2 regions of the Virgibacillus salexigens genome follow, and region 1 is predicted to be linked to the other one. Evidence: riboswitches for the same ligand, from Rfam matches in the RefSeq annotation. Region 1 holds a riboswitch; the other holds the start of a gene.

Region 1 (8,300 bases):
AAACTGTATGACGCATTACATGATCCGGCAAAGGAAGCTATTCTGACGACAAAATCTGAATTTGGGTTCCGTACACATAAATTTTTTAAAGCTTCTACTAGTTCTGAAGAATTGCTAGGGGCAAGGGATGCAATGGCGGAATGGACAAAATTAAGTTATGGCTTCATGGGGAGAACCCCAGATTATAAGGCAGCGTTTACCGCATCATTGGGTCCATATGCTTATTTTTATAAAGGTTTTGAGGATAATGCAAGAAGATGGTATAAAAAAGCTCAGCAAGAAATTCCATTTTGTAATCATACTATAGTTAATCCACAACTGGATCGGGATCAACCACTTCACAAGAATAAGGAGGTATTTGTTCGTGCAGTAGAAGAGCGGGATGATGGTGTTATTGTTAGCGGCGCCAAAATGGTTGGAACGTCAGCAGCATTAACGCATTATAATTTTGTGGCTAATTATTCTCCTCAAGATTTAGGGGAAGGGGATAAGAGTCACGCATTAATCTTTTTTGTACCAATGAATGCACCGGGGTTAAAAGTGATCAGTCGCCAATCCTATGAGGAAACGGCAGCAATAATGGGGACACCTTTTGACTATCCTTTATCTAGCAGGTTTGATGAAAATGATGCAGTAATTGTGCTGGATAATGTATTTATACCATGGGAAGACGTACTAACATATAACAATGTTGACATTGCGAATGGATTCCGACCTAAAACTGGATGGCTCAATCGTTATACTTTTCAAGGATGTACACGCTTCGCGGTAAAATTGGATTTCATGGTAGGGTTACTTTTGAAGGCGACTGAAATGGCAGGTACAAATAAGTTTAGAGGCGTTCAAGCGAATATAGGTGAAGTTATCTCTTATCGTAATATGTTCTGGGCGATTTCGGAAGCTATGGCAGCAAATCCCGAAACTGGTCCAAATGGGGTGGTCTTACCTAATGCTACTTATGCAACAGCTTACCGGACATTCGCTCCTAGTGTTTGGCCAAAGATTAAGCAAATATTTGAGCAAGTAGTAGCTGGAGGGCTGATCCAGCTTCCTTCCAGTGCAAAAGATTTCCAAAACCTGGAATTACGTCCGTATCTCGACCATTATTATAAAGGTTCTGGTGGAGTAAGTGCTGAGGAACGTGTTAAGGTCTTGAAATTAATATGGGATGCAATTGGTACTGAATTTGGAGGCAGGAATGAACTATATGAAATTAATTATGCTGGTAATCATGAAGGTATTCGCTTAGATGCGTTGAAAATGGCTGATAATTCAGGACAGACAGCTAAATATAAAGCATTTGTAGAACAAGCATTAAGTGATTATGATCTTACAGGCTGGACATCGGATACATGGATTAATCCGGACAAACATCAAGAAAAAGTGTTTAACTAGATGCAGCAAAAAAAAAGCACTTATATCCTGTTTATAGGTGCTTTTTTCTTTAAATAACAACATTAAGCTATGATTAATTGACATCATATATGAAATCATATATAATTTTATAATAAATGTAAGCGTTAACATATGGTGGATTACTACACTCCATTCCTTAGGGGGAGAAAATATGTATCGAAAGATGATGAGTTGTTTAATTAGTGTACTTCTCTTAGTTGTCCTTTCTGCTTGTTCTAGAGGTATAGCCTCTACTGGTTCTTCACATAATTTAATTATTTCTCACTTCTTACCGGGGAATCATCCGATTCAAACACAAGTATTCCAACAGATTGGGAATGATTGGAAGCAGAAGTCAAATGGGGAGATTACGTTTGAACTGTATCCATCCAATGCTCTAGGTAATGCCGGTTCACAGTATGATATGGCTGTTACAGGGGAGGCAGATATTGCATTAAGTGTACATGGGTATTCTCCTGGGAGATTTCCATTAGTCTCTGTTATGGAGTTACCATTTCTTGCAGAATCAGCTGCGCATGGTTCAGAAGTCATAGCCAATCTATATGAAGAATTTCCAAGTATACAGGCAGAACATGATGATACGATACCGTTATATTTATTTACTGCTGAACCTGCCCAGTTAATTATGAAAGACCATCAAATTGAATCACCAGACGATTTAAAAGGATTACGTGTTCGCTCTCCATCACCATTGGCTAATGATATATTGGAGGCTTTAGGAGCCGTACCCATTTCTATGCCGATGGGAGACGTATATGAATCACTGGAAAGAGGGGTTATTGATGGAGCAATGGTGCCTTTGGAAGCGCTTTACAATTATAATTTGCATGAAATAGCATCCTATATTACAATTGGAAACTTTTCAGCTACGCCATTTTTTACTGTTATGAACAAAGATACATATCAGCGTTTCACAGATTCAGAAAAGGAGCTTATTAATGAATCGACAGATATAAATACTGCTATTAAGAGTGGACGTGTTTTTGACGTAGATGGTCAAAAAGGAAGGAAATTAGCAGTTGAAAATGGCGCAAAAGTAATTGAACTTAGTGAACAACAATTAGTGCCATGGAGGCAGGCGCTAAATTCACTTGTACAATCATGGATAGAAGAGATGGAATCGAAAGGGTTACCAGGTGAAAAAATCTATCAGCGGGCGAAAGCATTAAAGGATGAAGTGAAGTAGCGGGAGAGGTGAATGGTGTGGAAAGAATAATACAGCGATTAAGTAAGATGTTGCATGTTTTTGCTCAGATTATCTTATTATTCATGGCAGTGATGATTACGTTAGATGTGCTTGGGAGATGGCTCTTTAAAACTCCAGTAACGGGCACTGTAGATTTTACAGAGTTAGGTCTATCTGTAGTTATCTTTCTAAGCTTAGCATATACACATGTCAAAGAAGAACATATTACTATTGACTTTGTTGTTGAGCGGTTTTCTCAGCGTATCCAGTGGATAGTTGAATCGATTATTCATTTATTAATCGCTGTTTTAATGGTACTTGTTTCTTGGAGTACTTGTCATTATGCGATACGACTTTTTCATGCTAATACAGTAACGGGGGATTTAAGTATCCCACTTTATCCAATTGCTATATTAGCAGTTATTGGTTCCATTCTCTTTGCATTCATTGCAATCCTGCATTCCATTTACTACTTGCAAAAGGTGGTTCATCAAAATGAGTCCTGAAATGATTGGTTTTATTGGGATTGTACTATTATTGATCTTATTTTTACTAAAAGTTCCAGTTGGTATTTCTTTGTTATTCGTAGGCTTAGTAGGTACAACCTTAATCAGGGGATGGGATGTAGCGTTTGCTCAACTAGGTAGAACTCCTTTTGATACAGCAAGTTCGTATTCATTAAGTGTTATTCCATTATTTATACTAATGGGGATGATTCTGTCGTACACAGGGTTAGGTAAGGACTTATATCGAGCGGTAGATAGCTGGATTGGTCATTTTCGAGGAGGATTGGCGATGGCTACAATTGGTACTGCAGCTATATTTTCTTCTATTTCCGGTTCCCTTAATGCAACAACTGCAACAGTTTCTAAAATAACCTTACCAGAAATGGATAAATATAAATATAAACCAAGCCTTTCCACTGCTTGTGTTGCAGCTGGGGGTACATTAGGTATTTTAATTCCCCCAAGTGTTATCTTAATATTATATGGAATACAAACAAGAGAACCCATTGGGGCATTATTAATTGCGGGTATTATTCCAGGAATTTTTCAAGTTATTATATTTATGATCATTATTGCCATTCTTGTTCGACGGAATCCTAATTTGGCACCAGCTAGAACAGAGCAGGCGACTATTAGTGAGAAGCTACATACATTAAAAAATGTTTGGCCATTTATGGGGTTATTTTTTATAAGTATTGGCGGGATATATTTAGGGGTATTCACTCCAACTGAAGCAGCCGGGGTTGGAGCAGTTGGTGCAATTATTTTTGCACTATTGTCTAGGCGTTTAGACTGGGATAAGTTAAAGCAATCGTTTAATGAATCAGTAAGGTTGACTGCTTATATTTTTCTAATTCTAATCGGTGCTACTCTATTTAGTCAATTTTTAACAATTAGTAGGTTGCCAGTCATGCTTACCAGTTTTGTAGGTGGGCTAGATCTCCATGCATATATCATACTTGTATTTATATTGATTGCTTTATTTTTACTAGGTTGCTTCATTGAAGGTCTTTCCTTAATTGTTTTAACGCTTCCAATAATTTATCCAATCATTATGGAACTTGGTTTTAATGGTGTTTGGTTTGGAATTATTATGGTGATGGCAATTAATATTGGTTCTTTAACACCACCGCTTGGGATTAGCATTTTTGTAATCAAAGGCGTTGCAACAAATATTCCAGTACAAACCATATTCCGGGGAACAGTACCGATGATTATTGGAATGATTATCTGCATTTGTTTATTAATCCTATTTCCACCGTTGGTAACGATCTTACCAAGTTTGATGAAATAATTCCTTATATATAATAGGAGCCTTTTTACAGGCTCTTTTTTATATAGCAGAAGATCAATTATTTTAATTGGAAATAACTGTAACCAATTGATAATAGGGAACATTATATTCTAGCAGAATTTTTATGGTAGAGTATATAAATAAAGGAGTCGAGTAGGTAATTGCAGAATTAAAAACGTATCGAGATCGATAAAATAGACGGATCGAACAGAATAGATTAGCAAGTTAAGGGATATAATTAAGCCTTATCATATGATTTATCAAACAGGGATTGTATAATGATAGAAATGAGCAATTGAATGTTATATGTAACATAAGAAAAAGGATGGAATGACTGTGAAAAATAATAAGGAAAGATTATATTTATTGGAGAAGGCATTGAATTATACAGAGGTCGGTTTAATAATTACAGATCCTTCTATTGAAGATAATCCGATTATTATCGCTAATAAAGGTTTTTTAGAGCTAACAGGCTATAATGAAGAAGAAGTGATTGGAAAGAATTGCAGGTTTTTGCAGGGGGAAGAGACCAATAAAAAGCGTGTGAATCAAATTTGCGAAGCTGTCGATGCTAACGAATCGATTTCTGTGCAATTATACAATTATAAAAAAGATGGTACGGGTTTCTGGAACGAATTATCCATTGATCCGATGTGGATAGAAGAAGATCAAAAACTCTATTTTGTTGGAGTGCAAAAAGATGTTACAGATGAAAAACAAAAGGAACGCCTGCTTCAAGAAAGCTTGGTAGAAATTGAAAAGATTTCTACTCCAATTGTTCCAATAAGGGATGATGTTTCTATTTTGCCGCTTATTGGCAATATGAGCGACCATCGATTAGAAGCTTTGATGACTTCATTATCTGCTTATTTGGAGCAATCGAATGAAGAATATTTGATTATGGATTTATCTGGATTGTATGAAGTGGATACGTATACCGTTTCACGCTTTTTAAAAATTCATCAATTTATATCACTTATGGGGAAGCAGCTATTAGTAGCAGGCATTCGCCCAGATATGGCGATAAAAACGGTATCCATTCAAGATACGTTTAAAGATATGAAAACATTCAAAAACGTTAAAATGGCAATTGAACATATTGATCGTGTAAAAGAAAAAGAGGTATAGGTTTTAGCCAATTTATGGTAAACTAATGATAACAAGTAAAAATAAGAATTCTGTAAAATAGCAGGAGAGGTTCGAAATTCCATCCCTCTATAAAAAACTAAGGAGATCAAAACAACACACCTTCTTAGTGTTGTTTTTTTGATGGAAATTTTAGTAACGAACGCTCTTCTTTGTTGTAAAAAGGGAGGAGAAGAGTCGATGAACAACCAAAAAGCAGTCGTTGTATTCAGTGGTGGTCAGGATAGTACTACCTGTTTGTTCTGGGCATTGCGTGAGTTTGAACATGTGGAGGCTGTAACATTTCAATATGGACAACGGCATCTAGAAGAATTACATGTTGCGAAAAACATTTGCGATCAATTAAAAGTAACGCATCATGAACTGGATATGAATCTATTAAATCAGTTAGCTCCAAATGCATTAACTCGTAAAGACATAGCGATTACTGAAGGAGATGATGGCTTGCCATCTACATTTGTCCCCGGAAGAAACCTGCTGTTTCTATCTTTTGCAGCAATATTAGCTAAGCAAATTAATGCAAAGCATGTGGTAACAGGGGTGTGTGAAACAGATTTTAGTGGTTATCCTGACTGCCGAGATATATTTACCAAGTCCTTAAATGTGACATTAAATTTAGCAATGGATGATCAATTCGTTATCCATACTCCGCTTATGTGGCTGGATAAAGCAGGAGTATGGGAATTAAGTGATCAATTAGGAGCTTTTTCGTTTGTGAAAAATAATACATTGACTTGTTATAACGGATTAAAAGGTAGTGGATGTGGGGAGTGTCCTGCTTGTCAATTACGTCAAACTGGTTTAGAAAAGTATGAAGCAAATCGAAAAAAGGTGAGAACGTAATGATCCAACAAATCTATCCTTTCATAAACCATAACTATACATATGAAATCAATAAAGACTTTCATTTTGCTGCGGCCCATTATATTCCCCATCAAGACACTGGAAAATGTCAATCGATGCATGGGCATACGTATTTTACAAATATTACTATTGTTGGTGAAGAACTCAATCATACAGGGTTTTTAGTAGATTTTAAACAAATAAAAAATCTTATTCATAAACGTTTTGATCATGTTGTCATGAATCAGGATGTTGCTTTTTCCGATCATAATCCCAATGCTTTTCCAACTACTGAGATTGTGGCACGGACGATTTATGAACTTGTGCAGGAATACTTAGATACATTATCCCATTCCCCCCGCTGTATGCAAGTATATTTACGAGAAACACCGTCCAGTTATTGTGTATATCGTCCAAAGAAAGGGGATAGGTAAGTGAAAATACCAGTAATTGAAGTTTTTGGGCCGACGATTCAGGGGGAAGGAATGGTTATTGGTAGAAAAACCATGTTTGTCCGAACTGCTGGTTGTGATTATTCCTGCTCATGGTGTGATTCAAAATTTACTTGGGATGGTACAGAAAAACATCACATTCAAATGATGGAAGCAGAAGAGATTATGCAAGATTTAAGGGAAAAAGGTGCTGATCAATTTGGTCATGTGACGATCTCAGGTGGGAATCCTGGATTACTCCCCCAAATCGATCAACTGATTGATATCCTGCATGATCACGATCTGGAGGTAGCGCTCGAAACACAAGGGAGTAGATGGCAGACATGGTTTACAAAGATTGATGATCTAACACTTTCTCCAAAACCTCCAAGTTCAGGGATGAAAACAAATTATCAAACCCTTGATTTTATTATTGATTCATTGAAACAAAAGCAACGTGGAAAATGCAGTTTGAAAGTAGTCATCTTTAATGAAGATGATTTAGGATACGCAGAAAATATCCATCAACGCTATCCAGATGTAAGCTTATATCTTCAGGTGGGAAATGATGAAATTACGATGGATAATGATCAAGCATTGTCGTTATATTTACTGCAAAAATACGAGGAGCTGATTGACCAAGTAATGGTTAGCACTATTCTAAAGGATGTCCGAGTGCTTCCACAGTTACATACATTTCTTTGGGGAAATAAGCGTGGAGTATAGGGATAAATTAATACAAGAAGAGCCCAGACTGTTTCTTTACAGAACTGGGTTTTTTTATGTCGTTAACACACGATGATTGTGTTTAGAAGTAGATTATATTATCATTTAATATATTGGTATGTAAAAAGAATTAATTGTGAATAAAATCACTAATGGTAGGAAAGCGATACTTTTAGGAATTCTAACTATGGTAGTAAAGGAGCAGAACATTGAAGATTGGTATAGACAAAATAGGATTTTATGCACCACATTTATTTTTAGATATGAATAAGTTAGCAGTCGCTAGAGATGTTGATCCAGCAAAGTATACGATTGGTATTGGACAAGAGAAAATGGCAATCGCTCCGATTACACAGGATGCAGTCTCACTCGCAGCGAATGCCGCTTTAAATATATTAGACGATAAAGATAAGGAAGACATTGACTTTGTCATTTTTGGTACAGAATCTGGTATTGATCATTCAAAATCAGCTGGGGTATATATCCATGATCTATTAGGGCTGAACCCAAAAGCGAGAACAATTGAGGTGAAGCAAGCATGTTATGGTGCTACTGCTGGAATTCAAATGGCGAAGGGTCATATTGCTTTACATCCAAAAAGCAAAGTGCTTGTTTTAGGTGCGGATATTGCAAGGTATGGATTGAACTCTGGTGGAGAAGCAACGCAAGGAGCAGGTGCAGTTGCAATGGTTATTAGTGCAGACCCACGTATTCTAGCTTTAGAAGATAAAAGTGCTTATTTAACAGCCGAT
Region 2 (8,300 bases), 750 kb from region 1:
TCTATCCGACCATTCCAATGTAATAGCATCATGTCTAGATCTGCGCCAAAGGCTAGAGACGCACCATGGTCCCGATATGTAGGAAACATCCAATCCTCTTCTCCCAAAGCAAGTGCACTACCTACTTGGGCTGCCTCCTGACCTGCAAATGGTACGTATGTTCCAATTCTTCCTTGTCGTTGTAAAGCTACCCCCTTCTGGTCGTACGTACGAATACGTAACATATGGTAATATAATGATTTTACTTTGGCTTCATTTAATTCTTTTTCATACGTTTGATCCTGCCATTTCCCGTCTTTACCCATAACTTGAAATAATGGATATTTCTCTTTCATCTATATCCCACCTTTTTCTACTTTTATATTCCCTTCATTATAAGAAGGTAATGGGTTTCCTTTCTAACTGGCTAGATATTGAAACGTTTCCTCCAATGCTTGCTGCTCTGACTTTCTCTTGAATTATGTGCTTAGGTAAGATAGCTTGCCTAACTTCTCCTTCACCTATCCTTCCATTATCATTCTCTACAATCAGTTCAGTTGACCGTTCGCTTTGTTATCTCTGATACCGCAGCCGTCAATTTAACGTTCGTCCCTAACGCGGATGGTGCTATGTGATTTAAGGCAACTGCTGCACCCATAGCTTCTTCATTTTCTTCTAAGTATGGAAGAATGCACTGTCTAGATACCCATTCCATGTGATAAACCATTGACGCAGTGGAATAAACTGGATGCACAACTTCTCCTCCAAATTGAGCAAACATTTCTCTAGTTACTTCTACCGTAATTGTCTTTGTATCTCCAATACACAGCCCTTCCTTCATTGACTATCACTCTTTCCTAAGCAAATAATGTATGCGCTTTCAATATGATTTAATCTTTATCCGGTTGCTTTCGAAACGTACGTATCTAAATTTTTAGTATATTTTGTATGTTACAATATCTTATAATTATAGTCAACTGCATACAGTTAACTATAATATAAGAATGGCATAATTGTTAAGGAATATAAAGAAACATTTCGAACAACTACAGCTCTTGAATATCCTTAAAAGTCACCTGCTCGCGCTTTAGCTTTACATGAAAAAATCCAGATAACGTTACCTATCTGGATTGAGCTTTTTCTATATGCATGAGTACACCGTCTAGTCCTTTTTTAATATGTTGTTTCATCAATTCATTTGCTTCTGCTTCATTTCTCTTAAATAGCAGCTCAGCAAGTCGTTCATGTTCACTTACAAAAGAAGGATAAAATTCACCCTTTACCATGCTTATTCGCATATAATGAATTTTTGTACGAATTACTTCTAACAATTCTTTTAATTGTTTATTTTTGGATGCATGAATGATGATATCGTGAAATTCTTGATCCAGCTTCCCTAATTCAATTGTCTTCTGCTGCTCATATGCTTGGTATGTAGCTTGTAAATTATTGGTTAGCTGCTCTTTCTCTACTTCCGTGATATGGTAAATGGCAAGGCTAATAGCTAAAGCTTCCAAGCTCTCTCGGCACTGAAAAATATCCACTACATCTTGAACGGTAGGTGTGTAAACGCGAACATAGCCTTCATTATAAGTAAGTAAACCATCTTGAATAAGCATTCGAATAGCTTCTCTTACTGGTCCTCTGCTGATGCCTAGCTTACTAGCTGCTTTTGCCTCAACAATACGTTCAGAAGGTTTATACTCCCCTTCCAAGATTTCTTCTTTCAGAATATGATAAGCCTGTAAATGTAATGATTCAGGTTTAATAATACGTGTCATAATAACCTCCAATCAGAAAGCTAGTTCTTTATTCTCATTCTTTTCTGAATATATAGGTTATATTATATCAAAATCTCAATGGCTTTGTTTATGAAATTTTAAAAACTGTAATGAAAGGAAAAACTTTATTTAAAGAAAGAGGATCGCTAACTTTGTGGGGCACACTATCGAGAAGAGTCTTTTTCAGCCATAGGCAAAGAGCGAAGAAGCACAGAGCGTGACACTCCCTGCAGCAAAACGGACAGTTCCAGACCCCACCGTGTGTTTTTTCCACGAGGAGGCTTGAGCGTTGTCCGCGGGAAGGGGAAGATCTGTGCTCCTAAAGGCAAATAAAATACGAGTTGCTCTACCAGCTGAGGGACATCAACAAATTATGCCACTCTATTCATTTCTTTCTTCATATGATCATCCGCATATGCCTTACCGTATTTTTTCATTGAATAATTGTACAAGATCACCCCTAAGATGGCCCACACCCCAACAATAACCCATTCATATGGCCATATCAAAGCCGACGGCATACCAGGCATATACAGTATCATAACACCAAAAGACATCACGGCAGCGACCCAACCAAACGTGGTTCCAAAAGGTAGTTTAAACGGTCGAGCCATGGTAGGTGCTTTTTTCCTTAATAAAATATATGATATAGCTACCATTAGCCATGCTACGACTAAGCCTAATCCACCAGCATCCACTAGCCAAACTAAGGCGGGACGTCCTAATAAAGGTGAAGCAGTGGAGAGAATAGCAATTAATAAAATTGCTTTATGTGGGGTTTTATATTTTGGATGTATGTCGCCAAGTGATTTCGGCAGCATCCCAGCTTTGGCAAGGGCATAGATTGCTCGGCTGCCTCCAACATAAAAACCGATCCAACTTGTCAATATACCACCAATCCCACCTAGCACAAGGAAATTCCCCATTAGTTGGCTGCCGCCGAACGCCTTTGCCATTGCATCTGCCGTGACTAAACTAGACGCATTAAGTTCTGCAGGACTTAATATCCGAGAAACTCCAAAGATAATTGCAATATACCAAATCACTGCCAGAATAACAGAAAATATTAATAACTGCCCAATCTTCTTTTGTGGTAGATTAATCTCCTCAGCTGCTTGTGGAATAACATCAAAACCTACAAACATAAATGGTGTCATGATAACAACCGTCAATATACCAGCAAGCCCTGTTTCTAGCAAGGGCTGCATGTTCTCCATTTTTCCTCCGAATGTACTCCCGGTAATTAACATAAGGCCAGCTACTAAAATGATTAATGTTAATATAAATGAAATAACTGTAGTCAGCTTAATCCCCCGGTAGTTAATCCAAGCAACTAGGATGGAACCAATAATACCTACACCTGCCCAGGTGAGCGTAACATCCCAGCCCGCAATGGTATATAAATAACCTTGACTATAATTAGGTATAACATATTCAAATACAGTTGGAAGAGCAACAGCTTCAAAGGCTACAACAGATACATAACCAAGGATAATTGACCATGTAGCAATAAAAGAAGCCACTCTCCCCATCGCCTTATATGTATACACATGTTCTCCACCAGCCAAGGGAAGCGCTGAAGCTAACTCCGAATAGGTTAATCCTACAAAAACGACAAGTAGGCCGCCAATAACAAATGCCAAAATAGCTCCTATTGATCCAGCTTCTGTAATCCATAATCCAGATGTAACCACCCATCCCCAGCCGATCATAGCTCCAAATGCTAGTGCTAGCACATCTTTATTACCTAGAATTTTTAATAACTTATCAGATTCATTCATAAAAACCCTCCAGATCATGTGTTTTTATATTAACAAACTATTCCGAAATATCATGATAAAAATTCTTTCTTTTACGATGTTACTTATGATATACATCAAATAAATTGGGTTCTGATCCAACCAACGTAAAGAAAACAACGTTCAATCCTTCAGGTGCAAGTGAGCAAGTGAAGCAATCTTTTCAGCCAATGTTATTGCTGGTTCATGACACAATGTGGAGAAGGGAGCTAAAGGCCAATTATTCCATTTGCAGTACTGCCGTTTCTGCCAATTCTTCTATTATAAACCAATATTTAGATTCCAAAGGGAAGAAACAGCGTCCCATAGATGCCGCTGCCTTCTTGCAAAATCACTTTTGTCCCATTAGCTTGCTGCTCATGAATGGATGATATTGGTTGAAAAAATGCTTCTTATCTAATTCGAATAAATTGCTCCCAGTAATACCTCCTTTTTATACAAAAAACCAGTCATATAGACAGAAACCACCTAAGGTAGATCTATCAATATAACTGGTTTTGATCTAACGGAGCGCTTTACTTTATCAGTAAAGTCAATTAGATTCAGCAGTTAATTTTTATATAACTTGAGTTTACCGAAAATTCAATAAACACGCAAGCCTTCCTGGTGTACTTCTTGCTTTCTCGCCCACTTTACTAATAGATAAGCGAAAGGGGTATCAATAATAGCAATAATTAATTTAAATACATATTGTGTAATAACCATACCAATCAATACATTAAAAGGTACAACTCCCCAAAATGCAATCACAATAAAAATGGAAGTATCTATGAGTTGGCTGGTCATCGTTGAAATATTATTTCGCAACCAAAGTTTTTTCTCCCCATGATTCGCTTTCAACCTATGAAATATAGTAACATCTAGATGTTGACTGGCAAGGTAGGATAGAAGACTTGCAATCATTACTCGAAAGCTACCCCCAAGGATCTGTTCAAATTCTTCCTGCAGGCCAAATGCTGGAGCAGCAGGTAAGTGAACCACAATGAAAATAAATAACATCCCAATCAATTGTGTTATAAACCCTGCTTGAACCGTTTTTCTAGCGGTTTCCTTCCCATAAACCTCCCCAATAACATCTGTTAGCAAATAGGTAATGACATAAACTACTGCAGCACCTGGCAAAATAAATTCGCCAATTTGAAATAGCTTCACTGCTAATATATTTGATAAAAGTAAAAGCCCCACAAACAAAGCATTTAAGTAAACAAACATCGTATTTCATCCTCTTCTGAAGTAGAGGAACATAGCTAACCCTCATAAACTTAACGATTATCTATTTTCTCTGGATACATATCATGATTCAGCAGACGATGCTCTGCCATTTGTTCGAACTTGGTACCAGGTTTTCCATAATTACAATATGGATCAATGGAAATACCCCCGCGTGGTGTGAATTTTCCCCAAACTTCGATATAACGTGGCTCCATAAGATGAATAAGATCATTCATAATTATATTCATACTGTCCTCATGAAAATCGCCATGGTTACGAAAACTAAAAAGATAGAGCTTTAGCGATTTACTTTCCACCATTTTCTGATCAGGAATATAACTAATATAGACTGTCCCAAAATCAGGTTGTCCTGTTTTCGGACACAATGTTGTGAATTCAGGACAGTTGAATTTTACAATATAATTACGATTTGGATGTTTATTGTCAAATACCTCCAATACTTCGGGGGTATAATCAAAAGCGTAGTTCGTCCCCTGACTTCCCAATAACGTTACGCCATGCAACTCATCATTACTTCTTCCAGACACAAGTAAAACCTCCTCTTCCATGTTTACTGCCCTTCGAGCTCACACAGCTCAAGCTCCTCCTAAAGCAAACTTTTTCATCGAATGTAACCCAACGTATGAAGGAAAACTTAAGGGGGGGATCCTGAATTAGACAGTTGTCACATATGTTTATTCTTTCATATAAAAAAGCCATGGCCCAAGGCACATGGCTTTTTATCGCATCAGTTGTCCTTAGTTTTTTATAGAGGGTTATAGCTAAGAACCTCTCCAATTTTATATGGATCCGAATATCCATTTTCTCGCCTAATTATATATATCGAGTAAAAGGATGTCAATCACATCTTTACTAAACTCATTGCTGCACAGCATTTTTAGGGTAATATAATTTTTTAGCAAGTAATGTTTGAAATACTAGAAATATCCCGCTGACCGTCCAATATAACGGCAAAGCTGCTGGGGTATTAAATGAAATGAACCCAATCATCACAGGTGAAAGAAGTCCCATAATGGCCATTTGTTTCTTTTGTTTTTCATCCATACCAATCATTGAAACACGTGACTGAATAAAATATATCGCAGCTGCAATAAATGGCAAAATGAGATCAACTTCGCCTAGATTAAACCATAAGAATGAGTGGGTCGCGATTTCCGGTGAGTTTCTAATTGCATAATAAAAAGCGATAATCACCGGAAATTGAATAAGCATTGGCAAACATCCCATAGAGGTTAACGGGTTGAATTGATGCTCTTGATAAAGCTGCATCATTTCTTGTTGCATATTGGTTTTGGACTCTTGATCTGTTTTCCCTTTATATTTTTCTGTAATAGCGTCCATATCAGGCTTCAGTTCATTCATTTTCTCTTTCATCTTAGCGCCGCTTTTTGTTTGTTTTAATGATAAAGGCATTAAGAGCAAACGAATAAGCACCGTTATTAAAATAATGGATAGACCATAATCCCCTCCAAATAACACAGCTACATATTTCATGAGCCCGGAGAATGGATTGTCAAAATGAAATAATCCACTATCTGCTTGGCACCCCGTTAAAAAGAAGATTAGAATGATACCGACAATGGCATATTTTTTAAGAAAAGTGAGTATAAATTGACCTTGCATTGTTTTCCTCCTCGTTGTAATAAATCTTTAAAAAACGAGAAGGACTGCTGGTCTGTATCATCGTCTGGTGAAGCGATACGCTTCGTCTTTTTAACTAACCATTGCAAGATTTCTGCACATTCTCCTAGCAGTTCCTGCATTGGCAATAATCTTACCCGCTGATTATGATATTCCCTCGTTAATACATTGTTATTTTCCATTATACTTCTAGCATCGATAGCTAGAAATTGATATGTCGTGACAATCGTCAATAATAGACTTAAATACAGTGATAGCGGAGATACATCATTAAAAAGTTCATTTAACAACTCAATCGTCATTTATACTCACCTCCTTTTCTTGCTTAAATCTTTCTTAATTATAACACAGCTTAAAACCTATTCCTAAGCCTAATACCTGATTACCATGATTCAACATGACCTGAAAAATTTTCCTGGATTTTTTTAATTAGTTAAAAGACAAGATAAAATCTAACATATTTACAAATGATTCGAATTCAACTATTCTAGATGGACATATAAAAACTGCATATCTATTTTTATTGCACTAGGGGAGCTATTTTAAGATGGCTGAGAGGAAAATGATCTGACCCTTAGAACCCGATCTAGATAATACTAGCGTGGGGAAGTGCAGTCGTTCAATAAAATGGAACAGGCATTGCCTTATCATATTATTTATGAAGACTGCATTCCCAAGAATGCAGTTTTTTTGTGTATGTATCGATAAGGAGGAGATTACGTTGAACAACCAACCGATCACATGTAGCACAAGTAGGATTGCAGGCTGTACATTTGCTATTTATCCAATGACGGATCAATTCGTAGATGTTATTACAGCTTCATTAAAGGAAGTTGATACATCGAAGGTTTGGATGAAAACGACAGATGTAGAAACCTGTGTCCGAGGGAGAATATCTCATGTTTTTGATGTAACGAAGGCGCTCTTTCTACATGCGGCAAACACTGGTCATCATGTAGTTTTCAGTAGCACCTATTCCATCGGCTGTCCTGGAGATTCTGATGGAGATGTATATTTATCAGAGGATGATGAGCGGTTAAATACCAAATTACTAAAACGAATGAGCCAGGAGGTAGCTGGAAAGTTTTCATTGTATCCGCTAGGAGGCGGAAATTATATGAATATGATTTATAACCAAATCGAAGAAATGAAATTACATGGTATTGATGTTTCTTCTATTCACTATGCAACACGACTAGATGGCGATGGTGAAAAGGTTTTTGATGGCCTTGAACGCGTATTTACCAACATGGAAAATTTAAAATCTTCACATACTGTTATGACAACCACGATTTCTGCCAACAGCCCTTCAAAGAAGGAGAAAATAAATGAATAACTGGAAGTTGAAAGAAATCATTGTGATGTCCGTACTTGCCGTCGTGTTCGGAATTGTTTATTTAGCATTTTTACCAGTTGGAAAACTCCTCGTATCCTTGCTAGGACCAATTGGTTACGATTTTATATTTGGAATCTGGTTTATCGTATCTATCATTGCTGCCTATATCATTCGCAAACCAGGAGCAGCGTTTTTATCAGAGACGATTGCTGCTACCGTCGAAATGTTGCTAGGAAACGCGATGGGCCCGATTATTATTATTACTGGAATGATTCAAGGGTTAGGAGCAGAGGCTGCCTTTGCTGCCACTCGATACAAGCGTTATTCCTTATGGGTCCTTATGCTGGCTGGTATTGGCGCCGCTATCTTTAGTTTTGTATGGGGTTACTTTAGATCCGGTTTTACCGCTCTTTCCACCCCTTATATTGTAAGTATGCTGGTCATCAGAATGATTAGTGGTGCCATTATTGCTGGCTTAATTGGGAAAACCATCAGCGATTCCCTTGCCAAAACGGGCGTACTTTCCAGTTT

Evidence for each region. Region 1 has a riboswitch for preQ1 ahead of queC (7-cyano-7-deazaguanine synthase QueC). Riboswitches for the same ligand answer to the same signal wherever they lie in the genome.
Region 2: it holds a riboswitch for preQ1, as region 1 does, so the genes downstream of both, queF (preQ(1) synthase) here and queC (7-cyano-7-deazaguanine synthase QueC) in region 1, are expected to answer to the same signal.

The regions. Positions count from the first base shown of each region.
Region 1 covers NZ_CCDP010000002.1:112,335-120,634, reverse strand. Annotated here, with positions in the region: gene BN990_RS13420 (4-hydroxyphenylacetate 3-hydroxylase family protein) at 1-1,395, shown strand, start outside; gene BN990_RS13415 (TRAP transporter substrate-binding protein) at 1,568-2,602, shown strand; gene BN990_RS13410 (TRAP transporter small permease) at 2,620-3,108, shown strand; gene BN990_RS13405 (TRAP transporter large permease) at 3,098-4,402, shown strand; gene BN990_RS13400 (STAS domain-containing protein) at 4,739-5,530, shown strand; PreQ1 riboswitch class I at 5,591-5,637, shown strand; gene queC (7-cyano-7-deazaguanine synthase QueC) at 5,729-6,391, shown strand; gene queD (6-carboxytetrahydropterin synthase QueD) at 6,391-6,825, shown strand; gene queE (7-carboxy-7-deazaguanine synthase QueE) at 6,826-7,548, shown strand; gene BN990_RS13380 (hydroxymethylglutaryl-CoA synthase) at 7,758-8,300, shown strand, end outside.
Region 2 covers NZ_CCDP010000002.1:863,879-872,178, forward strand. Annotated here, with positions in the region: gene pdhA (pyruvate dehydrogenase (acetyl-transferring) E1 component subunit alpha) at 1-335, opposite strand, end outside; gene BN990_RS23535 (thioesterase family protein) at 533-820, opposite strand; gene BN990_RS17115 (GntR family transcriptional regulator) at 1,101-1,760, opposite strand; gene BN990_RS17120 (APC family permease) at 2,132-3,541, opposite strand; gene BN990_RS22675 (hypothetical protein) at 3,646-3,930, shown strand; gene BN990_RS17125 (queuosine precursor transporter) at 4,142-4,771, opposite strand; gene queF (preQ(1) synthase) at 4,822-5,340, opposite strand; PreQ1 riboswitch class I at 5,524-5,570, opposite strand; gene yidC (membrane protein insertase YidC) at 5,651-6,415, opposite strand; gene BN990_RS17140 (hypothetical protein) at 6,355-6,735, opposite strand; TPP riboswitch at 6,954-7,058, shown strand; gene BN990_RS17145 (YkoF family thiamine/hydroxymethylpyrimidine-binding protein) at 7,155-7,769, shown strand; gene BN990_RS17150 (ECF transporter S component) at 7,762-8,300, shown strand, end outside.